4 regions of the Vibrio sp. 11986-1-5 genome follow, and region 1 is predicted to be linked to each of the others. Evidence: predicted binding sites of a transcription regulator. Region 1 holds the regulator's gene; each other region holds the start of a gene.
What was found. The regulator MetJ, encoded in region 1, represses methionine synthesis genes. The targets are predictions, from matches to a motif close to TTAGACNTNTANANGTCTAA.
Positions count from the first base shown of each region.

Region 2: the regulator MetJ is predicted to act here: its motif matches at 1,401-1,420, upstream of metE (5-methyltetrahydropteroyltriglutamate--homocysteine S-methyltransferase).
Region 3: the regulator MetJ is predicted to act here: its motif matches at 1,594-1,613, upstream of metH (methionine synthase).
Region 4: the regulator MetJ is predicted to act here: its motif matches at 2,940-2,959, upstream of metA (homoserine O-acetyltransferase MetA).

Region 1 is NZ_CAWNVW010000051.1:158,465-163,184, reverse strand. It holds gene AACS00_RS13785 (bifunctional aspartate kinase/homoserine dehydrogenase II) at 1-777, opposite strand, end outside; gene AACS00_RS13780 (O-succinylhomoserine (thiol)-lyase) at 777-1,943, opposite strand; gene metJ (met regulon transcriptional regulator MetJ) at 2,144-2,461, shown strand; gene AACS00_RS13770 (malic enzyme-like NAD(P)-binding protein) at 2,528-3,814, opposite strand; gene rpmE (50S ribosomal protein L31) at 4,036-4,254, opposite strand; gene priA (primosomal protein N') at 4,500-4,720, shown strand, end outside.
Region 2 is NZ_CAWNVW010000011.1:473,948-478,667, forward strand. It holds gene AACS00_RS05120 (hypothetical protein) at 1-97, shown strand, start outside; gene AACS00_RS05125 (DUF4250 domain-containing protein) at 189-383, shown strand; gene AACS00_RS05130 (LysR substrate-binding domain-containing protein) at 422-1,333, opposite strand; gene metE (5-methyltetrahydropteroyltriglutamate--homocysteine S-methyltransferase) at 1,590-3,881, shown strand; gene AACS00_RS05140 (hypothetical protein) at 3,954-4,121, opposite strand; gene htpX (protease HtpX) at 4,423-4,720, shown strand, end outside.
Region 3 is NZ_CAWNVW010000002.1:116,428-121,147, reverse strand. It holds gene AACS00_RS01135 (cation:proton antiporter) at 184-1,470, opposite strand; gene metH (methionine synthase) at 1,663-4,720, shown strand, end outside.
Region 4 is NZ_CAWNVW010000011.1:579,464-584,183, reverse strand. It holds gene AACS00_RS05630 (HlyD family secretion protein) at 1-373, shown strand, start outside; gene AACS00_RS05625 (ABC transporter permease) at 378-1,541, shown strand; gene AACS00_RS05620 (ABC transporter permease) at 1,528-2,676, shown strand; gene metA (homoserine O-acetyltransferase MetA) at 2,978-3,919, shown strand; gene pilW (type IV pilus biogenesis/stability protein PilW) at 4,182-4,720, shown strand, end outside.

The DNA.
Region 1 (4,720 bases):
ATGCAGTACTGGCGCGGCCAGTCGAGCCAGTTCGTTGGCTTCATCTAAGCGCAGTAGTGGCAATAAACAGGCATCATCCACCACTCTTGGATCTGCACTGTATACTCCCGCGACATCACTCCAGATGGTGACGCGTTCAACGTCCGCGAGAGCACCAATCATGGTCGCAGAATAATCGGAACCATTACGTCCAAGCAGAACCGTTTCCATTGCGCTATTTTGTGCAATGAAGCCGGTAATGATGATGCGCTGCTGCGGATGCTGGGCGAGAATCGCTTTAAGTAAAGGAGCGGAGCGAGCGCGATCAACCTCGGGTTGTGGTCCGGTTTCGGCGCGTAAGAAAGCACGGGCATCTTGCGCAATAGCGGGTAATTGTTGCTGATTGAGTAGTGCTACCAATAAGCGCGCCGACCATACCTCACCATGCGCCAGTACCGCGGATTGCTGAGCGTAGTTCAATGGAGCGGTGAGCGCGGCCAGTTGAGAGCACTCCTGATTGAGCTGAGTCATAAGATGATTGGCGATATCGCCATTCAATAATTCGTCAATTAACTGCGTTTGATATTGGCGAATGGCTTGCAGTTGTTGATGTGCAGTCAGGGCATCTTTTTCAAGGTGACTGACAAAATCAATTAATTGATTGGTGGTTTTGCCAGCGGCAGAGACGACCACTAGATCATGATGCTGCGAATACTGCTGTAAAATATCCACCACGTTTAGGTAGCAATCACGATCGGCTAGGCTACTACCGCCAAATTTATGTAATTGCTGCTTCATTAATTTTTTTCCTGTGCTTGCTTAAAGGCTTGTTCAAGGTCGGCAATCAGATCGCTAGCGGCCTCCAATCCGACAGAGAGGCGCAGCAGTTGTTGGCCGACGCCAGCTTCGGCAAGGGCAATCTCCCCCATAGCCCGATGCGTCATCGAGGCGGGATGGCAAATTAAGCTTTCCACCCCGCCTAAAGATTCCGCTAAAGAAAACAGACCTAATGCACCGACAAAGTGTTTGAGTTGTTCAAAGGTACCTGCAAACTCAAAACTGAGCATGGCACCAAAGCCACTTTGCTGTTGTTTAGCAATCTCATGGCCGGGATGGCTGACCAAGCTCGGGTGATAAATTTGTCCAACCAGTGGTTGAGTTTGTAGGTAAGCGAGTACTTGTTGTGCACTCTCTTCGTGAACGCGCATTCGGGCCGATAAAGTGCGTAAGCCGCGCAAAGTCATATAACTATCAAACGGGGTGCCAGTCGAACCAAGGCAATTTCCCCACCACGCTAATAGTTCGCCATGCTCGGCTGTTCGGCTGATGATAACGCCACCAATCACATCAGAATGCCCATTGAGATACTTGGTGGTGGAGTGAATGACAAAATCCGCCCCTAAGGCGATAGGTTGCTGGTAAATGGGAGTTAAAAACGTATTGTCTACTGCCACCAATGTATTAGTTGCCTTGGCTTGTTGGCAGAGCTGCTGAATATCGACCACTCGAACTAAAGGGTTGGAAGGGGTTTCTATCAGCAGCAGTTTGGGTTTTAGCGCCAGCGCCTCACTGACCGCAGTCGGATCCGATTGATCGATAAACAAGACTTTAAAATCGCCTTTTTTCGCTCGTGAATTGAGCAGTCGATAGGTGCCGCCATAACAATCATGAGGAGCGACAATCCACTCTTGAGGAGACAAAAAGGTCGAAATCCACAGATTGATAGCCGAGGTTCCACAGTTGGTGACAATCGCCGCTTGTCCCCCTTCGAGATCCGCTAGGGTTTGTTCCAGTAAGCTACGGTTTGGATTGCCTGAGCGGGTGTAATCATAGGTAGGCACTTCACCAAAGGCTGGAAAGCCAAAGTTAGTCGATAGATAGATCGGTGGTACCACCGCATGGTATTGGCTGTCCGATTCTATTCCTGTGCGAACGGCAATGGTGGCAGGTTGGCGAGTGGTCATAGTGGCTTCCTTTCTGAATCTACAATAAATGGGCTAACGGAAGAGGGAGGATCTCGTCGTCACTAGAGTCACACTTTACTGATCAAAAAAGAAGACGTCAACACATCTAGATGTCTATATGTCTTTGCTTATGGCAGTAAATCCCGCTAAAATTAGGGACTTTGATTAGTAGACTCAAATTCACACAACGAAGGTGCGCAATGGCAGACTGGAATGGCGATTATATTAGCCCCTACGCGGAGCATGGTAAAAAGAGTGAGCAGGTAAAAAAAATCACGGTATCCATTCCGTTGAAGGTACTCAAAGTGCTTACTGATGAACGAACTCGCCGACAAATCAACAATTTACGTCACGCCACTAACAGTGAATTATTGTGTGAAGCTTTTTTGCATGCGTATACGGGACAGCCGTTACCGACTGATGAAGATTTACGTAAAGATAGGCCTGATGATATTCCAAGCGAAGCTAAAGCTTTGATGACCGCAATGGGTATTGAGTTTGAAGCGTACGATGATTGAATGATGTCGACAAAAAAACCTAGCTACGCTAGGTTTTTTTAGATCGAGGGTCGCTATAAGGTCACCTTAACGACAATTTTCTGCCATATAATTTTCTGGCATGTCGATACGCGCCACGCCGGACTCGACGGCGGCTTGAGCGACCGCTTTGGCGACTCGTGGTAGTAAGCGTGGGTCCATTGGTTTTGGAATAATATAATCAGCGCCATAGCTAAGCTTTTCTACCCCAGCGGCTTTGAGTACTTCGCTTGGGATCGGCTCTTTCGCTAATTGACGAATGGCATCGACAGCAGCACGTTTCATTTGATCATTAATTTCGCTGGCGCGAACATCCAATGCACCACGGAAAATAAATGGGAAACACAGCACATTATTCACTTGGTTGGGGTAATCGCTGCGCCCAGTACCGAGGATTAAATCGTTTCTCACCTGATGAGCTAACTCAGGTTTGATTTCTGGATCGGGGTTGGAGCAAGCAAAGACGACGGGTTTATCAGCCATCAATGCTAGGGCTTCTGGTGGCAATAAATTCGGGCCAGAAACCCCGAGGAACAAATCGGCGCCGGCAATCACATCTTCCAAAGTGCGCTTATCGGTATTGTTGGCAAATAATTGTTTATATTCGTTTAAATCGTCACGGCGGGTATGGATGACGCCTTTACGATCCAGCATGTAAATTTTTTCACGCATCGCACCGCATTTAATCAATAGTTCCATACAAGCGACTGCTGCAGCGCCCGCACCCAGACAAACAATAATACATTCATTGAGTTGTTTGCCTTGCAGTTCAATCGCGTTGAGCATTCCAGCGGCGGTCACAATCGCGGTGCCGTGTTGATCATCATGGAAGACAGGAATATCACAGCGCTCGATGAGACGGCGTTCAATTTCAAAGCAATCTGGCGCTTTAATATCTTCTAAATTGATCCCGCCAAAGGTATCGGCGATGTTGGCAACGGTATCGACAAACTCATCGATAGTACGATGTTTGACTTCGATATCGATCGAATCAAGGCCAGCAAAACGTTTAAAGAGCAGCGCTTTACCTTCCATTACTGGCTTTGATGCCATCGGACCAAGATTGCCTAAGCCAAGAATTGCCGTGCCATTAGAGATGACGGCGACCGTGTTGCCTTTGGCGGTATACTTGTACACGTTATCAGGTTGTTGGGCGATTTCACGAACCGGTTCTGCTACGCCTGGGCTATAGGCCAGCGCTAGGTCACTGGCTGAATCGGCCGGCTTGGTTAAGGCGATGCCAATTTTACCTGGAGTCGGTAGTGCATGGTAATCAAGAGCACGTTGGCGAAATGCTTCTTGTGGCGAGAGGTCTTGGCGATGATCATCAGACATAGGGGGAGCTTCTCTTATAATGTTATCAACGAAGCTATGATTCTAAAGGATGTCGATTGAGCTGCCTAGGTGGGATTGCGATCACAAACCATCAAATCGGTAAGATGAAGACTGATAAGACCAGCTGAGTGCTAATGACGACCAAGTAAAGCACACTAAAACTGGCAATAAAAAAGAACGCCGTAGCGTTCTCTTTGTATAACTTGCGCTTAAAGTAATAATTACTTCTTGCTTGATAGAGCACCGAAACGCTTGTTAAAGCGATCAACACGGCCGCCAGTATCAACGATACGTTGCTTACCAGTGTAGAATGGGTGGCACTTGTCACATACGTCAAGGTAGATGCTTTCTTTTGCTAAAGTAGACTTGAAAGTGAATGCGTTGCCGCAAGAACAAGTTGCGCTAACTTCTTTGTATTCTGGGTGGATACCAGCTTTCATGGGATAACCTCAAATGTAGGCCGTGTCGCTATCCGGATCTGATGCCGGACACCACACGTATGTTAATGATAATATGCAGATGCCAAACCGATTTGCCAAGCATCTTTAAGGCGCGATATATTAATGAATCCACGCCATCGGATCAACTGCTTTCGACGCTATTTTCACCACTTTTGTTGGTCGAATTTCTAGTTAGCATCCAGTAGACTGTGTTTTCTGCTTCTTTAAATTGCTAACGGATGGTTATGCGCCCCACTATTGCTCGTGTTGCTTTACCGGTTCCTCTTGATAAATCCTTCGATTATTTAATTGCTGATGGCATGTCTCCTGCGATTGGCGGACGGGTTTCGGTTCCGTTTGGTCGCCAAACCTTAGTGGGGATAGTCATTGCGTTGGTGTCTGAATCCGATTTTCCTCTGCATCAATTGAAATCGCTGCATGCGGTGTTAGATACACAACCGTTATG
Region 2 (4,720 bases), on a different contig from region 1:
CTTATTATTGGTGAAACCTGTGAACAAAGGACAGTTGATTGTTGCCCAAGGCTTGCTTTTGGCCGCTGCGACTGGCTTCCATCATCTTTATTTATAATTGGCAGAGTTTCGCGAGACGGTTCACTTTTCATTCCGCTAATTACGACTAAGCTTGTTAATAAGGCGTGTGATGATAGAGGAGCATGATGATGGATTTAAGCAATGTGAGCCGTCTTGACGATGCTATTTTACTCGGTATTGTAAATGAAAAGCTTCGGCTTGAATGTGATAGCTTGGGCGAATTAGTTTCCATGTATGAGATGAATGAAGAACACGTGGTTGGTAAGCTACAGAACTTGGGTTTTAGATACGACCCTCTCACCAACCAGTTTAAAGCGGTCTAATTTTACAAACCTATTAGTTTTTACAAATTAATCAGTTTTTAAGCCATCTTGATGCCATCGAGGTGGCTTTTGCATTGTTGACGAGCGATAGCAAAAAAGGCTTGCAGATAATGTTTGTCTTTTTCACTGTGACGAGTTGCGGCAAATAGCCTGCGCCACAAGCCATTCCCCAACGGTTTACTGGTGATCAATCCTTGACGGGAAAATTCACTGATTGCCCAATTCGGTAAGGTCGCAACGCCTAATCCCGCAGAGACCATTTGCACTAACATCAGGGTGTTATCGGCTTGTTTCCATTTTGCTGGTTCAATTCCTGCTGGTTGTAAAAAGAGCTTTACGACATCCAAGCGCTGTTTTTGTACCGGATAGCTCAGCATGGTTTGATCGGCTAAATCTTGCGCGCTAATAAACGCTTTATCGGCTAGTGGATGATTGGTTGCCGTTATGAGACGCATTTCAAAATCAAACAGCGGTTCATAGTGTACTTCAGAGCGAGGCAAAATATCTGAAGTGATCACTAAATCAAGCTCTCCCGCCAATAATGCAGGGAGAGGCTCAAATCCAAAACCAGAAGAAAAATCGAGAGTAACGCTCGGCCAAGCAATTTGATATTCACGTAGCGCGGGCATCAGCCATTGAAAGCATGAATGGCACTCAATCGCCATGTGTAATCGGCCATTAACATCTTCTTTTAGACTGGCCAGTTCATTTTCGGCTTTTGCCAGTCTTGGTAGCACTTCATCAGCGACCTTAAGCAGAATATTCCCTTCAGAAGTAAAACGGACCGGACGTGTTTTGCGCAAAAATAGTTGTCCTCCAATCCGTGCTTCGAGATCTTTGATTTGATGCGATAGAGCCGATTGCGTTAAGTGGAGACTGGTTGCGGTTGCGGTTAGCGATCCTGTCTCACGCAGCGACACTAAGGTTTTTAAATGTTTAAGTTCTATCATGCGCCACCGTCATTTTTATCTTTATTTTTGTCTATGACTATTTAACTTACGTTGTTTTTTTGGAGCTGTAAACATCTAGATGGCTATTTGTTATTTAAAGAAGTGAAGTTATCAAGTCTCAATATGAATTTAATTAATAAACAAGTTGAATAATTGGCGATTGTGTCAGTGATTGATTAGCGAGATAGTTTGGACATCCAGACATCTTTTAGTGTGGCGGTGTCTGACAAAATCAATGATCAAAAGGATAACGACCATGGCAACGACGACTCATATTCTAGGCTACCCACGTATCGGCGAAAAACGTCAATTGAAGTTCGCTTTAGAGCAATACTGGCGAGGTGAGATAACGCAAAATCAATTGCAACAGCTAGGCAGTGACATTCGACAACAAAACTGGCAATGGCAAAAAGAAGCAGGATTAAGTTTTGTCACGGCTGGTGATTTTGCTTGGTATGATCATGTGTTAACGACCACTTTATTACTTGGTCATGTGCCTAAGCGTCATCGTGATGGTTTTCCAGATATTGATACTTTATTTCGTGTCGGTCGTGGTCAATCGCAAAATAGCTGTGGTTGCAGTGGCAGTGCGGCCTCGGATATGACCAAGTGGTTTAACACCAATTATCATTATATTGTGCCGGAGTTTAGTGCTGATGATAGTTTTGAAGTCAGTTGGCCGCAGTTGTTTGATGAAGTCAATGAGGCGATTAAAGCTGGCCATCAAGTCAAACCAGTATTACTTGGGCCATTAAGCTACTTATATTTGGGGAAAGAGGTCGAAGAAGGATTTGATCGCCTGAGTTTGTTACCGAGACTATTAACGGCGTATCAAGCTATTTTGGCTAAATTAGCCAAACAGGGGGTGACGTGGGTACAAATTGATGAACCGATTCTAGCCCTTGAGTTAGAGCCAAAATGGCAAGATGCATTTAAATTAGCTTATCAAGTGCTACAAGGGGAGGTAAAACTATTACTCACCACGTACTTTGATTCGGTGGTCGATACGTTAGATAACATTATTCAATTACCGGTCAATGGTTTGCACATCGATCTTTCAGCTGCGCCCCAACAATTAAACAACGTCATCGACAAGCTACCTCAAGATTGGGTGTTATCGGCAGGAGTCATCAATGGTCGCAACGTATGGCGAGCGGATTTGGCTTCATTATTGACCTTATTACAACCGGTGAAAGAACAGTTAGGCGATAAGCTTTGGCTAGCCAGTTCTTGTTCTTTATTACACAGCCCGGTGGATTTGGATTTAGAGTCAAGCCTATCAGCGGAGGTGCGCAGCTGGTTTGCTTTTGCCAAGCAAAAAATTACCGAAGTGGCTTTACTCGCGAAAGCGCTAGATGGCGATCAAGCGGCGATCTTAGCTTGTGATACCTATAGTTTACCGATTGTCGAGCGAAAAAGTGCCCTGCATGTTAATAAGCCTCGAGTCCAAGCACGTGTCAATAGTATTGATCAAGCTCTGACCGAGCGAAGTGCGCCATACAGTGAGCGAGCGTATCATCAGCAAGAAGTGTTAGGTTTACCATTGCTACCAACAACAACGATTGGCTCTTTCCCACAAACGGGTGATATCCGTGCTGAGCGCAGCGCTTATCGACAAGGGAAATTAACCCAAGCGCAGTACGAGCAAGCGCTTAAAGGGCATATTGCCGATGCGGTGCAGCGTCAAGAAGCATTAGGGTTAGACGTATTAGTACATGGCGAAGCTGAACGTAATGACATGGTGGAATATTTTGCAGAAAATCTCGCTGGTTTTCAAACTACGCAATTTGGTTGGGTACAGAGTTATGGTTCGCGCTGCGTTAAGCCAGCGATTGTGGTTGCCGATATTGAAAGAGCGCAGCCAATTACAGTAGGTTGGTCGACTTATGCTCAGTCATTAACCAGCAAGCAGATGAAAGGGATGTTAACTGGGCCTGTGACCATTTTATGTTGGACATTCCCACGAGAAGATATTTCTCGTCAGCAGATAGCTCAGCAATTAGCACTGGCTTTACGTGATGAGGTTGCCGATCTGCAAGATGCGGGCATCAATATTATTCAGATTGATGAGCCGGCGATTCGTGAAGGCTTGCCGCTGAAAAAACGCGATCATCAAGCGTATCTGTCGTGGGCGGTGGATGCTTTTAAGATCTCTGCGGCGGTGGCTCGTCCAGAAACACAAATTCATACTCACATGTGTTACAGCGAATTTAATGAAATTATCGATGCGGTGGCAGCATTAGATGCAGATGTGATCACTATCGAAACATCACGGTCAAATATGGAGCTACTTAAAGCCTTTGAGGAGTTTAGTTATCCCAATGCGATTGGCCCTGGTGTGTATGATATTCATTCACCCAACATCCCTGCACAACAATGGATAGAAGATTTACTGCGTAAAGCCGCAGAAAAAATCCCCGTAGAACGTTTGTGGGTGAATCCAGACTGCGGTTTAAAAACGCGTAATTGGCCGGAAGTTGAAGCCGCATTGACCAACTTGGTGTTAGCGGCGAAAACCTTGCGCAGTGAGTGGCAAGCTAACGTTTAACATCGAAGTACAATCAAAACAAAAAGCCGCCATTCGAATTGAACCGATTGGCGGCTTTTTTGAGAACGGTGACTATTTATCTTGTGATAAACCGAGTAGCGATTGTTGGATATCACTCACTGGGGTTTGAATGGTTGGCTGAGTGGTAATGCCCAATTGTTGTTTTGCTTCTTCAACGGTTAATCCTAGATGACAACATAATAAATCGATTGCCATTTGGTAGCTATTGACTTCGGCCATGATAGTTTCCTTTGCTTGTTGTGACATACCCGCTTTTTAGCTGAATCTGCAAATAGTTTGCGTATAGCCATTGACTTAGATCAATCTAATCGCTTTAACTACGCCTCTCAATAAGACCAAAGTCTAACTTTTTACTGATCGGATCTGTTGGTTAATTTCTCGGACATTAAATGTTGCAATTTAGCACTTAACCTTGAATATTAAATCGATAACACTATCTCTATATAAAAGTAAAAGTTGGCTGATATATGAACGGTATCATCGGTACAATTAATCAAAACATCCTATTTGGAGAGAAGTAATGAAGCGAGTATTTTTATTCTTAGCAACCAACCTAGCTGTTGTGCTGGTGCTCAGTGTTGTTCTGAATATCGTTTATGCGACAACCGGCATTCAGCATGGCAGTTTGTCTGGCTTGTTAGTCTTAGCTGCGGTATTTGGTTTTGGTGGTTCATTTATTTCACTTCTTATGTCAAAAAGCATGGCACTGCGCTCGGTTGGGGGCAGAGTGATTGAAACGCCACGTAATGAGATGGAGCATTGGTTATTGCAAACCGTCAGCCGTCAAGCGCAGCAAGCCGGTATTGGTATGCCAACAG
Region 3 (4,720 bases), on a different contig from region 1:
CTATTCCACCGCTCCTTGATGAATACTGGTGTTGAGTGTTATAAAAATAAAAAGCCTTAACTTACGTTAGGGCTTTTTATTTTTGGCTATTAGCTTTATTCGAACACAAAGATTGCTATCTGAAAGTGGAAAATAAGGCAAAAAATAGCCCTATAGTATTCGCTTTATAGGGCTATTTTCATCTCAGTGTTTAGTGTTGTCTGACTCGGCCTGCTTGGCTTTTTCAATCATTGGGGTAATGGTAGAACCTTGCACTAAGATGGAAAACACAACTACAGCATAGGTCATTACCATTACCAATTCTTTCACATCAATTAATTTATCTGGAATGACCATTACCCCGGCGGGGATAGAGAGCGCCATGGCTAACGCTAAGCCTCCTCTCAAACCTCCCCAAGTCAGAATTCTAACCGACCATGGGTTGTAATGACGAAAGCGTTTAAAGCCCAAATAAGATACCCACACACTCAGATAGCGTGCACATAATACCAGTGGAATGGCAAATGCCATTAGAATCCAATCTTCTTGATGAAATTCAAATAGCAACATTGACATACCGATCAACAAAAATAGTACGCCATTTAAAAATTCATCCACTAACTCCCAGAAATGATCTAAGTGCTCTTCACTCTCTTTAGAAAAACCGATAAAACGTGTCCAGTTACCGATCATAATGCCAGAGACTACCATGGCTAAGGGACCGGAGACATGGATGACATCAGCAAAAACATACCCTGCTGTTGGGATGCCGATAGTGAGTAAGAGCTCCATAGAATGGTCATCAGTAGCACTGATCAAGTAATGAAAGAGTAGGCCAAGCAAAAAGCCATAGGCAATGCCGCCTAATGCTTCTTGAGCAAATAGCGCAGCCACACTGCCAATCGTTGGCGTTTCATGACCAAAAGCAATAGTGAATAGCGTGACGAAGATAACCAACCCGAATCCATCGTTAAATAACGATTCACCTTCAATTTGGGTCGAAATACGCTTTGGGGCATTCAGTTTTTTTACAATCGCTAGTACAGCAATGGGGTCAGTAGGGGAGATAAGAGATCCAAACAGTAAACAGTAGATTAGATCGAGTTGAATACCGATAAACTGACAAAAGGCATACAAGACTAGACCGATGAAGAAAGTAGAGAAAAGAGTCGCTCCTAGAGCGAGCACGGTAATCTCCCACTTTTGCTCTTTTAAATTAGGAAGTTTTATCCCTAAACCACCCGCAAAGAGTAGAAACCCCAAGATTCCTTTCAACAAAAAGCTTTCAAAGTTAATCCTAGTAACGGTATCAGTTGCGATTTGTGCTAGATAAAACCAGTCATTTTGCCCTGCAATGATGATCAATATCGAAAGTATCATTGAGCCTGCGGTAATGGCAATGGTGGTTTGCATTTTGATTATTTTACTGTTGATAAAAGCAATCATCATCGCTGCAGCTGATAAAAAGCATAAGGTATAGTAAACCGACATTCTCTTTCTCATTATGTAACAAAGTGTGATTAAAATTTTCGTTGCATCGATAACAAATAGCAAACATTTTCTAACATTAAAATTTTAGGTTATGGCACGATTTATCCAGTTATTAATCTCTTTTTAGACGTCTAGATTTCTAACTAAACTGTGGTAGGATGAGAAATAAATACCAGGGAATGAGGTTTAACGGTGGGAAGTCAGCTATCCAAGCAAATAGAACAGCAACTCAAACATAGAATTCTGCTGATAGATGGTGGTATGGGCACCATGATTCAGAGTTATCAGTTACAAGAGGAAGATTATCGAGGCAGCAGATTTTCTGATTGGCACTGTGATCTTAAAGGTAACAATGATCTGTTAGTTTTATCGCAACCACAATTAATTAAAGAGATTCATCATGCTTATCTAGCCGCTGGCGCAGATATTTTAGAAACCAACACCTTCAACTCGACCACTATTGCGATGGCTGATTATGATATGCAGTCATTAAGCGCAGAAATTAATTATGCTGCTGCGCAACTAGCACGCCAAGTCGCCGATGAATGGAGCCAAAAAACACCCGATAAACCTCGTTATGTTGCTGGTGTACTCGGCCCGACCAACCGAACTTGTTCGATCTCCCCCGATGTGAATGATCCAGGTTATCGTAATGTTAGTTTTGATCAACTGGTTGACGCCTATTCAGAATCTACTCGTGCGTTGATTGAAGGTGGTTGCGATCTGATCATGATTGAAACGATTTTTGATACGCTTAATGCGAAAGCTTGTGCTTTTGCTGTTGATTGCGTGTTTGAAGAGTTAGGTTACGCATTACCAGTCATGATCTCAGGCACCATTACCGATGCCTCAGGGCGAACGCTTTCCGGGCAAACCACGGAAGCCTTTTATCACTCTTTACGTCATGTCCGTCCGCTCTCTTTTGGTTTGAATTGTGCACTTGGTCCTGACGAATTACGCCAATACATTGCTGAGTTATCAAGAATCTCAGAAAGTTATGTCTCTGCTCATCCTAATGCGGGCTTACCGAATGCGTTTGGTGAATACGATCTCGGTGCGCAAGAAATGGCAGAGCATATTGCTGAATGGGCACAAGCGGGATTTCTGAATCTGGTTGGTGGTTGCTGTGGTACGACACCTGAGCACATTGCAGCAATGGCGAAAGCGGTTGAAGGGGTGGCTCCTCGTCCACTACCTGAGCAAAAAGTCGCTTGCCGTCTTTCTGGTTTAGAGCCGTTGATCATTGAGGCTGATACCCTATTTGTTAATGTCGGTGAGCGAACCAATGTCACTGGCTCGGCACGTTTTAAGCGTCTTATTCGTGAAGAGTTATACGATGAAGCTTTAGATGTGGCTCGTGAGCAAGTCGCTAACGGAGCTCAGATCATCGATATTAATATGGATGAAGGCATGCTTGATGCCAAAGCCTGTATGGTGCGATTTTTACAGCTGTGCGCTTCGGAACCAGAGATCTCAAAAGTACCGATTATGGTGGATTCATCAACATGGGAAGTGATTGAGGCGGGACTAAAGTGCATTCAAGGTAAAGGTATTGTTAACTCGATTTCTCTAAAAGAAGGTAAAGAGAAATTTATTGAACAAGCCAAATTGGTTCGCCGTTATGGTGCGGCCGTGATTGTGATGGCGTTTGATGAAATGGGGCAAGCCGATACCCGTGAGCGTAAGGTTGAGATCTGTACTAATGCGTATCGAATTTTAGTGGATGAAGTTGGTTTTCCAGCAGAGGACATTATCTTTGATCCCAACATCTTCGCCATTGCCACTGGCATTGATGAACACAATAACTATGCGGTGGATTTTATTGAAGCCATTGCGGATATCAAACGCGACTTACCTCATGCGATGATTTCCGGTGGTGTGTCTAACGTTTCTTTTTCATTTCGTGGTAATAACTATGTTCGAGAGGCGATTCATGCCGTATTTCTCTATCACTGCTTTAAACATGGCATGGATATGGGGATCGTTAACGCCGGTCAACTAGAAATCTATGACAACGTGCCACTCAGTTTACGTGAGGCAGTGGAAGATGTGGTGCTGAACCGTCGAGCTGACGCGACAGAGCGCTTACTTGAGATAGCGGAACAGTATCGTGACAATGCCGTGGGTAAAGTGGACGATCCGGCTTTACTTGAATGGCGTAGTTGGCCTGTAGCAAAACGTTTAGAGCATGCATTAGTTAAAGGTATCACTGAATTTATTGTTGAAGATACCGAGGAAGCTCGTCAGCAGTCTTCTCGGCCATTGGATGTGATCGAAGGTCCATTAATGGATGGCATGAACGTAGTTGGTGATTTGTTTGGTGAGGGTAAGATGTTCTTACCTCAAGTGGTGAAGTCGGCGCGAGTGATGAAACAAGCGGTCGCGTATTTAGAACCCTATATTAATGCCTTAAAACAAGCCGGGTCGACCAACGGTAAGATCTTACTCGCGACCGTAAAAGGTGATGTACATGACATTGGTAAAAATATTGTCGGTGTTGTATTGCAGTGCAATAACTACGAAATCATTGATCTGGGTGTGATGGTACCGTGTGAGCAAATACTGAAAGCCGCCAAAGAACAGCAAGTGGATATTATCGGTTTATCCGGTTTGATTACCCCTTCACTAGATGAAATGGTTCATGTGGCGAAAGAGATGGAGAGACAGGGATTCAATCTGCCGTTGTTGATTGGAGGGGCAACAACGTCTAAAGCACATACCGCGGTTAAAATAGAACAAAACTATCGTCATCCGGTTGTTTATGTGAATAACGCATCCCGGGCAGTGGGAGTATGCAGTGCTCTGCTATCTGATGAACTACGACCCGCATTTATTGAAAAGTTAGATCTCGACTATCAACGTACTAGGGATCAGCATGCTCGAAAAACCCCGAAAACACGACCAATCAGTTTGGACAAAGCTCGGGCCAACAAAGTCGCTATTGATTGGCAATCTTATACCCCACCAGTACCGGCTAAGCCTGGTGTTCATGTGTTTGACAATTGCTCGATTGCTTTGTTGCGTGAGTATATCGATTGGACGCCCTTCTTTATGACTTGGTCTTTAATGGGAAAATACCCAGCCATTTTGCAGCACGAAGAGGTAGGAGAAGAGGCTCAGCGCTTATTTGCTGATGCCAATGCATTATTAGACCGAGTGGAACAAGAGGGATTACTGCAAGCTAAGGGGATTTGTGGCTTGTTTCCTGCCGCCAGCGTGGGTGATGATATTGAAGTTTACGCGGATGAAA
Region 4 (4,720 bases), on a different contig from region 1:
TGCCGATACACGCATCGAAAGCTGGTTTGATGGTGAAGTGTCTCAGGTGTTAATGCAAGCCGGTGAACTCGCACCACAAGGCTTTCCGGTTGTTACGGTTGTTGATCGCGCCGACTCTTGGGCTGTATTTAATGTCCGAGAAGATCTGCTGCGCCATTTTCAACAAGGTTCAACCTTTAAAGCCTTCTTACCTGCGTTGAATCAATACGTTGAGTTTACCGTAACGCATATTGCGGTAATGGGCGATTTTGCTACTTGGCGCTCAACGGACTCATCACAAGGTTTTGATCTAAGAACCTTTGAAGTTGAAGCCCGCCCCACACAACCTATTGATGGGTTAAGAATGGGCATGAGTGTTGCTGTTGAGTTATAAGACGATGCCAAATCATCTACCTTCACAGTGGCAGTTATTACGTCACGATCATTGGCTACTCTCATGCCTAACCTGGGTGCCCATTGCGCTCGCGGCTCTATTATGGTGGATATTTTCCCAAGGTATCCTCCATAATTTACCGATAGGTGTTGTCGACTTATCACACAGTCAGTTATCGCGGCAAATGATTCGTCAACTGGATGCCACTTCAACCTTATCGGTAACCCACCATTACCAAAGTGCCTCAGAGGCGAAACAAGCATTAGTATCAAGTGATATTTATGCTTATGTGATTATCCCTGCACAATTTGATAAAAGCATTTATCGTGGAGAGCAGCCTCAAGTTAGCACTTTTTACAATAGCCAATACATTTTGATTGGACGCTTAATCAATTCAGCGGTTCTTCAAGCGCAAGGGACATTCAATGCTCAACTGGATGGTGCTCGAACCTTAGCGAAAGGAGAGCAAACGCTCCTCAGTGCGATGGGACAAGCAGTACCTGTGCGCACTCAAGTCACCCCACTGTTTAATAAAAACAATCACTATGCCCAGTTTTTAGTCTCTGCGGCAGTGCCTGCACTGTGGCAAATTTTTATCGTGGTCACGACAATTTTGATTTTGACTGCGAACTATCGTGAATACGGACTACAAAGTTGGTTAGCGGCTCAACCTTTACGAAACCTGAGTAAAACACTGGCCCCCTATTTTGTCATTTTCCTTCTACAAGGAGTTGGCTTTTTAATTTGGTTCTATCAAGTCATGCAATGGCCAATGCATGGTCGTTTTTCAATCATTATTCTGGCCCAGATAGCAACCATTTTAGCGTGTATGATTATGGGCGGTTTTTTCTATTTTTTAACCTTGGATCCGGCTCGGGCAATGAGCTTTGCGGGCGCGTTTACCGCACCGAGCTTTGCGTTTATGGGCGTCACTTTCCCTGCCTCTGATATGAGTAATGTCGCTCTTGCTTGGCGAAGTTTATTGCCCATCAGTCATTACATTGAAGTACAGATTAGTCAGGTCAATTATGGGTTAAACGCTCTACAATCACTCCATCATTTATCGCCAATGCTCGGTTATGGATTGCCTTTGATAATCACACTGGCACTTATCAATAAACATAAAAACAAAGAAACTGCGCTAAGGAGTAATCATGACTCTGTTTAATCTGCTTAAAGCTGAGTTAAAAGCGCTACTCACTAATCCTGTCGTGATGTTAACCATGATTGGAGGAGTGGTTTTTTATTCTTTCCTCTATCCATTACCGTATAGCCAGCAAACCCCTCGTGAATTACCCATTACTGTTGTCAATTTAGATAAAAGCCAGACTAGCTATCAACTTGAGCGAATGGTAGACGCTACCCCACAGATAAAAATCATCCAACGAAATCACTCTATTGAGGATGCCAAAACCGCTTTTTTAGCTGGCGAAGTAAGCGGTATTTTGGTGATTCCTGAACATTTTTATAAAGATTTGCTGCTCGGCAAAAGTCCAACGTTAGCGTACGCTGGAGACGCGGCTTACTTTCTGGTCTATGGCACAGTAGTTGAAGGATTAGTGCAAGCCGGAGGGACATTGTCGGCAAAAGCTAAAGTGGCGCGCTTAGTCGTCGATGGGGAACCTTTAGGTCTCGCAATGGAACACTGGTCTGCATTGCAGTCCAATATGAAGCCCACTTTTAATCCTAAAATGGGTTATATCGATTACGTTGTGCCCGGCGTATTTGTGCTGATATTACATCAAACACTGATTATGGCGGTGGGATTAATGGTCGGCACCCAAAAACAGGGCAAAGGCTACTGGCAGCGCGTCTCTCCATTTCGATTGATTGCAATAAGAACGCTACTGTTTGTCGCCTGTTATTACCTCCTCAGTATGTATTACTTTGGCGCTAGTTTTAGTCGTTTAGGTATCACGACCCTCGCGAATATGGGGCAATTGCTGACACTTTTATTGCCCTTTTTATTGAGTGCTTGTTTTCTCGGTATATGGCTTGGCGCGCTCGTACCAAGGCGAGAGCTCGTTACCGTTGTTGTCTTAATCAGCTCGATGCCGTTAGTTTTTTCTTCTGGCTTTATTTGGCCACTAGAAGCGATTCCGCCGCCCATCACTTGGCTGGCTAGCCTATTTCCAAGTACGCCGGGAATACAAGGTTTTCTTGCTCTGAATCAAATGGGCGCTGAATGGTGGCAAATAGCGCCACAATGGACACTGCTTTGGTTACAAACCTTAGGCTGGGGTTGGCTAGCGTGGTGGCAATACCGTCGAACCGGCAAAGGAAAACTCGCTCATCATGACTAACTAATCTCTACTCAGGATAATGAAAATTCTACAAGCTTTCTTATCCTGAGCTAGCATTAAATCATAAGAGCAAAAGCATGACTCCGGTTGCTTGAACAGCGCACAAGCCTTTCTTTTATCGCCATCACTCCCCCTGCTACATACATCTGTTACCGCTATTAACACGATATCTTTCCTTTATCTTATCTCTTATCGAAGTTAAATAAATATCCATGATAGATACCACTTAGCTATCGACTTTTAAAGTTGCATAGGTTATAAGTCTAGAAGTATAGACGTCCATTAGCTTAGGGAGCAAGCCGTGCCAATTAAGATCCCCGATCAACTACCTGCAACCGATGTGCTACGCCAAGAAAACATCTTTGTTATGTCCGAATCTCGTGCATCAACGCAAGGTATTCGACCTCTTAAAGTATTAATTTTAAACTTAATGCCCAAAAAAATTGAAACCGAGACACAGTTCTTACGACTGTTGTCTAATTCCCCTTTGCAAGTCGATATTGAGTTATTACGCATCGATGACCGTCCGAGTAAAAATACACCGGAAGCTCACCTCAATGCTTTCTATCGTCAATTTGATAAAGTCAGTCAACGCAATTTTGATGGCCTTATCATTACTGGCGCGCCTCTCGGATTGGTTCAATTTGAAAATGTCGCTTATTGGGATCATCTACAGCGCGTCATGAGTTGGGCTAAACATCATGTCACTTCAACGCTATACATTTGTTGGGCTGCGCAAGCCGGGTTAAAACTGCTGTATAACCTTCCCAAACGCACCCGAGAAGAAAAACTCTCTGGGGTTTACCAACATGAGATTCATCAGCCTTTTCATCCTCTGCTAAGAGGATTCGATGACACCTTCCTCGCCCCACATTCTCGTTATGCCGATTTCGCCGCCGATTATCTAGAACAACATACGGATCTCGATCTGCTTGCAACATCAAGCATTGCGGGTGTTTATCTAGCGGCAACGAAAGATAAACGAAATGTATTTGTTACTGGCCATCCCGAGTATGATGCTGATACCCTACACCAAGAATATATTCGAGATCTTGCAGAAGGTTTGCAACCGCCAATACCGCTCAATTATTATCCTGATGATAATCCGGAACATTCACCGCGTGCGAGCTGGCGAAGTCATGGACACTTATTGTTTGCCAACTGGCTTAATTACTGTGTTTATCAACAAACGCCTTATGATCTTGAGCACTTTAGTGAAGATAAATTCACTAAAGACGATTAATACCACCTCTCCTCTTACCTTAGGCTAACTGAGTTTGCTAACTGACTCGCATCCTTGTCAGTTAGCCATTTTTCAAATACCCAATCATTCTATTATAGACGCCACAACAACTTGAATTTACAGCTGTATTTGGGCTTCACCAAGATTTCTAAATCGCTCTGGCTAATCCTATCGATGATGTGATGTCAGAAAACCCCTGTAGTAACACGACTGAAAATTCAAGCAAAACAAACGTCACAGCGTTGCTGAATGGAGAAATGGCATGAAATGGGGATTCGTATTGGGCTTAGGGATCAGTGTCTTGTCGCTAAGTGGCTGCGTTACTATGACTGAACAGGGACAAGCAGAATTACGAAGTACTCCAATTGAAATGGCAGAATCAAGAATTGCGTTAGGCTTAGGTTATCTTGAACAAGGTAACCGAGTAAGGGCTAGGCAAAGCCTACAAAAAGCGCTCCAACATGCACCGCACTATTACCGTGCTCAGCTATCAATGGCGCATTACTTTGAAATAGTCGGAGAGACCAGCGCCGCTCAGCAGCTTTATCAAACGGCATTAAGAGAGCATCCCAGAAATGGGAATGTACTCAATAACTACGGTGCTTTTTTGTGTAAACAAGGAGAATACAGCCGAGCCGATCAGTACTTTATGCGTGCCGTTGAACAGCCTTATTATTATCTGATTCCCGCCAGTTATGAGAATGCGGGATTTTGCGCTTTAACCTCGGGTGATAAACAAAAAGCGTACTACTACTTCGAACGCTCGTTAGATCATGATCCCAATCGTGTTCGTTCAATCCT